4 regions of the Weizmannia sp. FSL W8-0401 genome follow, and region 2 is predicted to be linked to each of the others. Evidence: riboswitches for the same ligand, from Rfam matches in the RefSeq annotation. Region 2 holds a riboswitch; each other region holds the start of a gene.
The links. Region 2 has a riboswitch for S-adenosylmethionine ahead of NSU00_RS02170 (bifunctional homocysteine S-methyltransferase/methylenetetrahydrofolate reductase). Riboswitches for the same ligand answer to the same signal wherever they lie in the genome.
Positions count from the first base shown of each region.

Region 1: another riboswitch for S-adenosylmethionine. It lies ahead of NSU00_RS07360 (assimilatory sulfite reductase (NADPH) flavoprotein subunit); the one in region 2 lies ahead of NSU00_RS02170 (bifunctional homocysteine S-methyltransferase/methylenetetrahydrofolate reductase).
Region 3: another riboswitch for S-adenosylmethionine. It lies ahead of NSU00_RS02965 (methionine biosynthesis PLP-dependent protein); the one in region 2 lies ahead of NSU00_RS02170 (bifunctional homocysteine S-methyltransferase/methylenetetrahydrofolate reductase).
Region 4: another riboswitch for S-adenosylmethionine. It lies ahead of NSU00_RS15440 (methionine ABC transporter ATP-binding protein); the one in region 2 lies ahead of NSU00_RS02170 (bifunctional homocysteine S-methyltransferase/methylenetetrahydrofolate reductase).

Region 1 is NZ_JBBPAG010000001.1:1,546,823-1,549,020, reverse strand. It holds gene NSU00_RS07360 (assimilatory sulfite reductase (NADPH) flavoprotein subunit) at 1-1,126, opposite strand, end outside; SAM riboswitch class I at 1,247-1,347, opposite strand; gene NSU00_RS07355 (2-phosphosulfolactate phosphatase) at 1,521-2,198, shown strand, end outside.
Region 2 is NZ_JBBPAG010000001.1:450,477-452,674, reverse strand. It holds gene NSU00_RS02170 (bifunctional homocysteine S-methyltransferase/methylenetetrahydrofolate reductase) at 1-949, opposite strand, end outside; SAM riboswitch class I at 1,017-1,117, opposite strand; gene NSU00_RS02165 (LCP family protein) at 1,542-2,198, opposite strand, start outside.
Region 3 is NZ_JBBPAG010000001.1:637,190-639,387, reverse strand. It holds gene NSU00_RS02965 (methionine biosynthesis PLP-dependent protein) at 1-1,047, opposite strand, end outside; SAM riboswitch class I at 1,125-1,245, opposite strand; gene NSU00_RS02960 (KpsF/GutQ family sugar-phosphate isomerase) at 1,625-2,198, opposite strand, start outside.
Region 4 is NZ_JBBPAG010000001.1:3,170,175-3,172,372, forward strand. It holds gene NSU00_RS15435 (methionine ABC transporter permease) at 1-297, opposite strand, end outside; gene NSU00_RS15440 (methionine ABC transporter ATP-binding protein) at 287-1,327, opposite strand; SAM riboswitch class I at 1,400-1,508, opposite strand; gene NSU00_RS15445 (ABC transporter ATP-binding protein) at 1,590-2,198, opposite strand, start outside.

The sequences.
Region 1 (2,198 bases), 1.1 Mb from region 2:
GTCCTTCAAGGTATGCCTTTGCCTCCGCTTCATTTTCAAGCAAAGCCGTAAGCCCTTTGTTTCCGAAAAGCACGGCTGCCTGCTGAAGCAGTGGTTTTGTTAATCTCGTAATTTCATAATGTCTGAGCAATGCTTCCCTGGCCGGCAGTACTTCCCCTTTTTTATTGATCGGAACCGGTTCTTTTGGATCCCAGCCGAGCTTTTCGATCAGCCGTTCCACGAGTTCCGGGTCATTTTCCGGGTAAATCCCGATGCTGTCCCCCGGTTCAAATGTAAAACCGGAACCTTCAAGGGATAATTCGATATGGTGCGTTTCTTTATTGGACCCTTCCCAGTTCAAATTGATATTTTCCAGCACTTCCGCCTGGAACGGGTTGGATTTGGAATAATCGGTGTTTGCAGGCCGGGTGGCATCGGCAGCGGTTGAAGGCGGCAAGGCAGATGACTGGAGCACGCCTGTAACCCCTTCAAACCATTCCTGGGCGTCTTCTTCATAATCCACATCGCAATCCACTCGCGGATAGAGCCGTTCCCCGCCCAACTCTTCCAGCCTCTTGTCGATCTCTTTTCCGACCTTGCAAAAAAACTCATATGTCTGGTCCCCAAGCGCCAAAACGGAAAAAGGGACCCCGTCCAGTTTTGGGGCTTTTCTGCTGTGGATCAGCTCATAGAAAGACAATGCGTTGTCGGGCGGGTCCCCTTCCCCTTGTGTGCTTGTAATGATGAGCAGATACCCTGCATTTTTTAAATCTTTCGGCTTGGCCGCATCGAGTGCCGAAAAAGATACGGCAAACTGCATTTCTTTTAATCTGGCGGCGAATGCTTCGGCAAGCGCCTGGGCATTGCCTGTCTCGGAACCAAACAGCAGCGTAACCGTTTTGGTTGCCGTCTGTACCGGCTTTTCAGCAACAGCTGTACTTCCCGGGGGATTCGTTCCTTGTTCGGCAAACGGATAGGTTAAATATCCGCTCAGCCATAATTTTTGCTGATCCGTTAACATTTGCAGCAGTTCATTTAACTTTTCCGCCTGTTCTTTACTAAACGGGCTGTTTTGTACACTTAACGGCAAATCTTCCACCTCGCAATGTTTGCATGCACTTTTCATTTGTTTATTTATGTATGACATCCTAATCCAAATAGACATAGAAGTTTACTTGGATTTTAATCCGCTTCTTTCCATGAGAAGCACCTTCGAAAAAAGCTCTTCTTACAAAGATAAGAAGAGCCGGCGCACAATGGTCAACTTCTCTTATCTTTCAGACGATTGTCTGCAGGAATTGGCACAGTGTTTTTCAACCTGTTGCCGAGGCTTCAAAGGGCCTTTCCCTCCACCTCTCTGGATAAGAAGAACGAATCATTATTTAGAAATCATTGAAAACATTATACAATCAAATGCGGCGGGAGTCAATTCTTTTTTGAACAGACGGGGGCGATAAAAAAAGAAAAGGGTGGCAAGTTCCGCATCAAGCGTCCCTCCAATATACTTTATGTATCTTTTGCACAGAATGAGGGGGGAATGGATGAACATCCACATTTACCAGGGGAATGAGATCACGCCGGAAGACGGGGATGCCAATATTGTGATCGATGTGATCCGCGCGTTTACGGTTGCCCACCATGCCTTTTTGGGCGGCGTAAAAGAGATATGGCTGGCAGACTCAAAAGAAGCGGCTTTTTGTATCAAAGACAAATACCCGCATGTCTTGCTCACGGGCGAAGGGAACGGGCTTCCGATACCGGGATTTGATTTGGGCCATTCACCGGCCGCCATCGCCAAACAGCCGTTAGCCGGCAAAACGCTGGTGCAAACATCCACAAACGGGGTAAAAGCAGCCTTCCGCGCCCTTTGTGCAAAGGAAGTCTATGTTACCGGCTTTTCGAATGCAAAAATGACGGCAAAATGGGTCCTGCGCAAATGGAAAGGCAAAGACAACGCCCGCATCAACATGATCGCTTCCCATCCGACGGGGGAAGATGACCTGGCATGCGCATTATACATGGAAAGCATCCTTACCGGCTCCGGCACGATAAAGCCGGAATCAGTGATCAAGGAGATTGTAAATGCCAGTGTTGCAAAGAAATTTCTTGATCCCGGACAGCCTGCATTTAACCCGGCTGACCTAGAATTTTGCATCAACGAAAGAGACTGCGGGTTTGTTATGAAAATTGATCCAACAGGAGAATTTCCAACGATCGTG
Region 2 (2,198 bases):
GTTTTTTTACAATTTCATGCAACGGCGGTTCGTACTGCGCCGGGGCGGCTGCGATTTCGATTTTCGGTGGGCGGACCGTTTTTTCTGTGACAGGCAAAAGCCCCTGCACCCCGTCTGCGATTGCTTTGATGTGAGCTGGGGTCGTGCCGCAGCAGCCGCCGATCAGGCGCACACCCTGTTCGACCAGTTTTTCGGCGCATGTTTTAAAATAATCGGCGTTATTTGTGAACGTGAACCGGCCTTCCTCGTAATCTAAAAGACTCGCATTCGGGTATGCGGACAAAAAGGCACGCTTCGGTATCGGGATTTCTTCGAACGCCTGGATCATGTGGTGCGGGCCGAGCCGGCAGTTTAGGCCGGTCACATCAGCGCCGCGGTTTTCAAGTTCCTTGAAAGCATCGCGGACCGGGGTTCCGTTTTGGAGCACGCCCGGTTCGATAAGCGAGAACTGGGCGATGACCGGGACATCCGCTTCTTTTTTCGCAATGTCTACGACCGTATACAGTTCTTCCGCGTCAAAATACGTTTCCAAAAGCAGGGCATCAACTCCTTCGTTCAGGAGGTGAAAAATCTGCTCGCGGAACGTACGCTTGATTTCGGCAAGTGTTGCTTCGGTTTTGCGCTGGCCGCGGATGCCGCCGACCGTGCCGAGTATAAATGTGTCACGGTTTGCCGCTTCTTTTGCGATCTGGACAGCCGCTTTGTTGATATCTTTTACTTTTTCTTCCAGGCCATACTGTGCCAGCTTGATATAGTTGGCGCTGTACGTGTTTGTCTGGATGACCGATGCGCCTGCTTCGATATAGGCGCGGTGGATCGCGTGGATGTCTTCCGGATGGGTCAGGTTGAATGACTCATAACATGTGTCGGCGCCGTATGCATATAGCAGTGTCCCCATTGCCCCGTCTGCAACAAGGATGCGGTTTTTTAACGTTTCGAGAAGGTTCAAATTTTTACACTCCCTTTGAATGATATGAAAAAAGCCTCCCAGAAAAGGAGGCAAGATGACAACATTCTCCTTATCTTTTCAGGTATACCTGTTGGATTTAGCACCGTGCCGTATGGCTGGTTGCTGAGGTTTCATCGGGCCAAGTCCCTCCGCCTCTCTTGATAAGGCTATTCGATTGAACGTACTTAAAATTTTGACTTATTTATACTTTACACTTTGTCGGGTGACATGACAAGGGGGAAATTGAAATTCATATTGGATGCGGTTTCGCCCCTATTGTCTAATTGGCTTTCTTTTGCCTTTTTGAGCCCTCCAAAAGGACAATTTGCTCCCGGTACGGCTCTCTTTTGTCTTTTTGAGCTCTCCAAAAAGACAATTTGCTCTTGGTACGGCTCTCTTTTGTCTTTTTGAACCCTCCAAAAAGACAATTTGCTCCTGGTACGGCTCTCTTTTGTCTTTTTGAGCTCTCCAAAAGGACAATTTGCTCCCGGTACGGCTCTCTTTTGTCTTTTTGAGCTCTCCAAAAAGACAATTTGCTCCCGGTACGGCTTTCTGTCTGCTACAAAAAAAAGAGCCGGAACCGGCCCCCCTGTTATTCATCCAAAAACTGTTTGATGGCTTCGGTATTTTTTTCTTTGTCCACTTCGAGCGCGGCGCCGACGCCCGGATAACTGACATTGGTATAGGTACCGGCAACCGGTACGGTCATTGTTTTGACCTTAAGGTTGCCATTGACCATGACGTCTTTAACGAGCGCAAGAATGTTCATTTTGCTCATGTTGGTGGCCATATACGGCTGGATGGTTCCGAGCAGTTTCGGTGCTTTGGCGATGCCGTTCACGCTGAAGACTTCAGATTGGAGCGCTTTAAGCACTTTTTGCTGGCGAGCAACCCGGCCAAAGTCGCCTTGCGCATCATGTCTGAACCGTGCGTAGGCGAGGAGTTGTTTCCCATGCATGAGCTGTTTGCCAGGATAAAGCGTCAAGCCGATGTTTTTCGACATTTTATGTTCGACGTTCATTTCAATGCCTTGAGGCGCCAGGGTATCGACAATTTTAACAAAGCCTTGGAAATCGACGAGTGCATAATATTGCACATCAATGTCAAAATTGGTTTTGAGTGCTTGGCGGAGCAGTTCAACGCCCTTCTTTTGATGGTTCAAATTGCCAAGATAATAGGCAGTGTTAATTTTATAGTTTCTATACCCCGGGATTTCGGCATAAATGTCACGCATAATCGAAATGAGCTT
Region 3 (2,198 bases), 190 kb from region 2:
ATCTTCAATTCCGACTGAAAAGCGCAAAAGGCAGTTGTCCACGCCTGAGGCAATCCGTTTTTCTTCCGGAATGTCGGCATGCGTCTGTGTAGCCGGGTAAGTGATAAAACTTTCCGTCCCGCCGAGGCTTTCGGCAAATGTAATCAAAGACAGGCCGCGTAAAAACGGGTCAACCCATGATTCTTCTTTTACACGGAAAGAAAGCATCCCGCCGCGGCCCGGATACAGCACATCTTTTACATCCGGATGCGCGCTTAAAAAGGCCGCCACAGCTTTTGCATTCTTTTCGTGTTTTTCCATCCGGAGCGCCAGCGTTTTCATACCGCGCATCAAAAGCCATGAATCAAACGGGCTGAGTGTGGCGCCGGCGCCGTTATGGTACAAGAAAAGCTTGTCGCAAAGTTCAGCGCCCTTTGCCACGATCAGCCCAGCCAGCACGTCGTTATGCCCGCCAAGATATTTCGTTGCGCTGTGGACCACAATATCAGCGCCTTCTTTGATCGGCCGCTGCAAAAGCGGAGTATAAAAAGTATTGTCCACGATCAGCAGGATTCCGTGCCTTTTCGCAATTTCAGCCACAGCGCCGATATCCGTCTGCTGCATGAGGGGGTTTGTCGGCGTTTCAAGAAAAATGGCTTTCGTTTTCGAGGTGATTTCTTTTTCAATATTTTCCGGGTTGCAAGTATTCACGTACTTACAACAAAGCCCCCATTTTTTATACCCCTGCTCAAGCAGGCGGTAGGTACCGCCGTATAAATCATCACTCACAATCCACTCATCGCCGGCCTGGAACAAAGATAAAACAGTGAAAATCGCAGCCATGCCGGAACTGCACGCAAACCCGCGGTCCCCGCCCTCCAGATCCGCAATCGCTTCTTCCAGCAACTGGCGTGTCGGGTTGCCGGTACGGGAATAATCAAAACCGGTCGACTGCCCAATGCCTTCGTGGTGGTAAGCGGTAGAAAAATAAACAGGCGGGTTCACCGCACCTGTCACGCGGTCACTGCGGTTTCCGATCTGTGCAAGTTTTGTTTCTGTACGATACATGATGGACACTCCCTCACTTAAAATCAAAAAGCCTTCTCCAATAAGAAGAAGGCCATTCTTTTCGTGCATGAACCATCTTCTTATCTTTCAAGTTATGGATCCCATAACTTGCAGGACTTAGCACCTTTTCAACGCGTAAAAGCATTGAAGGTTGCTGAGGCTTCATCGGGCCATTCCCTCAACCTCTCTTGATAAGAAAATACGAGTATGAAATTTGCCATAAACACCGCAAAAGCCATTACACAACGGACTTAAAAAATGCTTATGTTCAATTTATCCCCTTTTTTCGGATTCGTCAAGCTTTTTTAAAAAATTTCCAATTTAAATTTTGTTTTTCTTATGGACAATCAATATGGTGAGAAAATAAAACAGCAAAGATGAAAGGAGAAGCGTAATGACCCCGTCTGTAGTATTCGTGACCCTTTTATTTTAATAGGCCACTGAACCATTGTCACCGAAATCTTTGTGTGGTATCCCCGAAAAGAAGCAGACAGCTGCTGTGTAAATATTGGCGGTAAACACCAAAAAAAGCGGTATTCTTTATGAATCCGCTCTGTCCAATATCCTGTTATTTTGCCTATATAGTCTGGATCAAATCCTGAATATGGAGCATGGCAACCGGTTTCTGGGCGGCAACAACCGGCAACACCTTGAAAGCATGGTCTTCCATTATCCGCAATGCTTCCGCTGCCAGCTGATGCTCACTGACGCAAACCGGATATTTTGTATACAAATCTGCTACTTTTTTGTCCAGTACTTCATGGCCGTTTAAAAGCTCACGCCGGATATCGCCGTCCGTTAAAATACCGGCCAGCCGTCCCCGATCATCAATAACTGAAACAGCCCCCGCCCCCGCTTCCGTCATCATAAATAATGCTTCCTTTATGCCGGTGTCCATTCCGGCAACCGGGTTCATGCTTTTCCGTTTAGCCACATGGCCAACCGTGAGAAGCAAACGCCGGCCAAGCGAGCCGCCGGGATGGAAGAGCGCAAAGTTTTCCGGTTTAAAGTCCCTTGCCTTTAAAAGGGCTACCGCGATCGCATCCCCGAGCGCAAGCGTGACGGTGGTTGTAGAAGTCGGCGCAAGGCCGAGTGGGCACGCTTCCTCAACTTCCCCGATATCCATCACCAGATTCGAACGCCGCGCCAGT
Region 4 (2,198 bases), 2.7 Mb from region 2:
GAGCGGCACAATCGCTGCCGTTGTTCCGATCGCTGTCCCGACAACCCAGCGCGTAAACGGAATGATCGCGACAACGAGAATAATAAACGGGATCGACCGGAAAATATTGATAATCACATTTAAAATATTAAAAATCCATTTGTTTTCCCAAATGCCGTTTTCCCGGGTAATAACGAGGATCACGCCGACCGGAACGCCGATGATGATGGAAATGATTAATGATACAGCCACCATATACAGCGTCTGGCCCATTGCCGTGAAAAATTGCGGCCAAAACCATGACCAATCAAATGCCATTTTTCTCCACCTCCCGAATGATGGCTTCGTGATCGTTGATGTACTGAATGGCCCGCTTCATTTCTTCCGGGTCGCCTTTCAATTCGACAAGCAGGTTGCCGAAAGGAATGCCCTGAAGTTCGGTGATCATGCCATGAAGCACATTCAGGTCGATTGAAAAATGTTTTGCCGTATTGGATAACAGCGGCATATTGGTGGAAGCTCCTTTAAACAGGATCCGGTAAATGCCGTGCGGATTGTCTTTGCTGCTTTCATCGATCAGTTTTTGCACCGACGGCGGAATCGAATCATTCAGCACGGTTTTCACAAAGCTTCTCGCAATTTGCGTTTTCGGTTCTGTGAACAGGTCGATTACCGGGCCCTGCTCCACAATTTTTCCGCCGTCCAGCACTGCCACTTTATCACAAATGTCACGAATGACGTTCATTTCATGGGTGATCATAAGAATCGTGATGCCCAGCTCGTCCCGGACTTTCCGCAAAAGGGCAAGCACGGCTTCGGTCGTATTCGGGTCAAGGGCCGATGTTGCCTCGTCACAAAGCAGGATGTCCGGGTCTGTCGCAAGGGCTCTTGCAATGCCAACCCTTTGTTTCTGGCCGCCTGACAACTGGTCAGGGTAGTGGTGCATTCTCTCTTCTAACCCGACAAAAGACAATAATTCTGCCACTTTTGCCTTTATTTCTTCCTTCGGGCGGTGTTCCAGCACAAGCGGCATGGCTACGTTTTGAAAAATCGTCTTTGACTGAAGCAGATTGAACTGCTGGAAAATCATGCCGATTTTTTTCCGCTCTTGGCGCAGCTTTGCAGGCGGCAGGCGCACAAGGTCGATCCCGTTAACGAGCACTTTCCCAGAAGTCGGCCGCTCGAGCAGATTTACGCATCGGATCAGCGTGCTTTTCCCGGCGCCGCTGTAGCCGACCACCCCGAAAATTTCCCCTTTTTCAACACGCAGATTGATGCCTTTTAACGCTTCAACCTTTTTGTCCTTCCCTTTGCCGTATACTTTATGAATATCTTCTAATACCAGCATGTTGAAATCTCCTTCTGTTCCTTTTAGCAAAAAAAAACCCGCTTTCATTCGAAAGAGGTTTGCCGGTCAAGTGACTTATCTCTCAGAATGAACCATTCTGCAGGAATTAGCACCTTTCAAAAAAAGATTTGAAGGTTGCTGGACGTCATCGGGCCTGTCCCTCAGTCTCTCTGGATAAGTTATTCATTTGTTATATTTAAATATTAGTGGACGGCTCGGGATTTGTCAATTCATTATTTTATATTTTTTTGTTTTCCAATCATCAGACAACTTGAAACAAAGCCCGGTTTCCGCGCCACTCCACCTGAATTTCATGCTCAAAAAAGCGGGAAAGCACTTGTTTTTCAATCATCTCGGACGTGCGGCCCTGCCGGAAAACTTCCCCGTTCCTGATCAGCAATGTCTTTTGGAAAGCGGGGGAAATTTCTTCCGGATGGTGCGTCACATATACAAGCGCCGGGCCGTTCTCATCTTTTGCCAGCTCTTCCACACTTTCCAGCAAAATTTCCCGGGCAAATAAATCCAGCCCGTTGCAAGGCTCGTCCAAAATTAAGATGCGCGGTTCCGCCATTAACGCGCGCGCGATTAAAAGCTTCTGCCGCTCTCCTTGCGAACAATGTCCATAAGCACGGCCATAAAGGGCGGCACAATGCAATTGTTCCATCAAGCGCAAGGCTTTTTCTTCGTCTTCTGCATCCACCACTTCATACAGCCCGATCGATGCATATTTGCCGCTGATGACCACATCGCGTGCAAGCTGGGTGCGCGGTATCCTTTCCTGGATGGAGGAGCTGACCCAGCCGATTGATTTCCGCAGTTCCGGCAGGCTTGTTTTTCCGAACGCTTTGCCGAGCACCTTGATGCTGCCCTT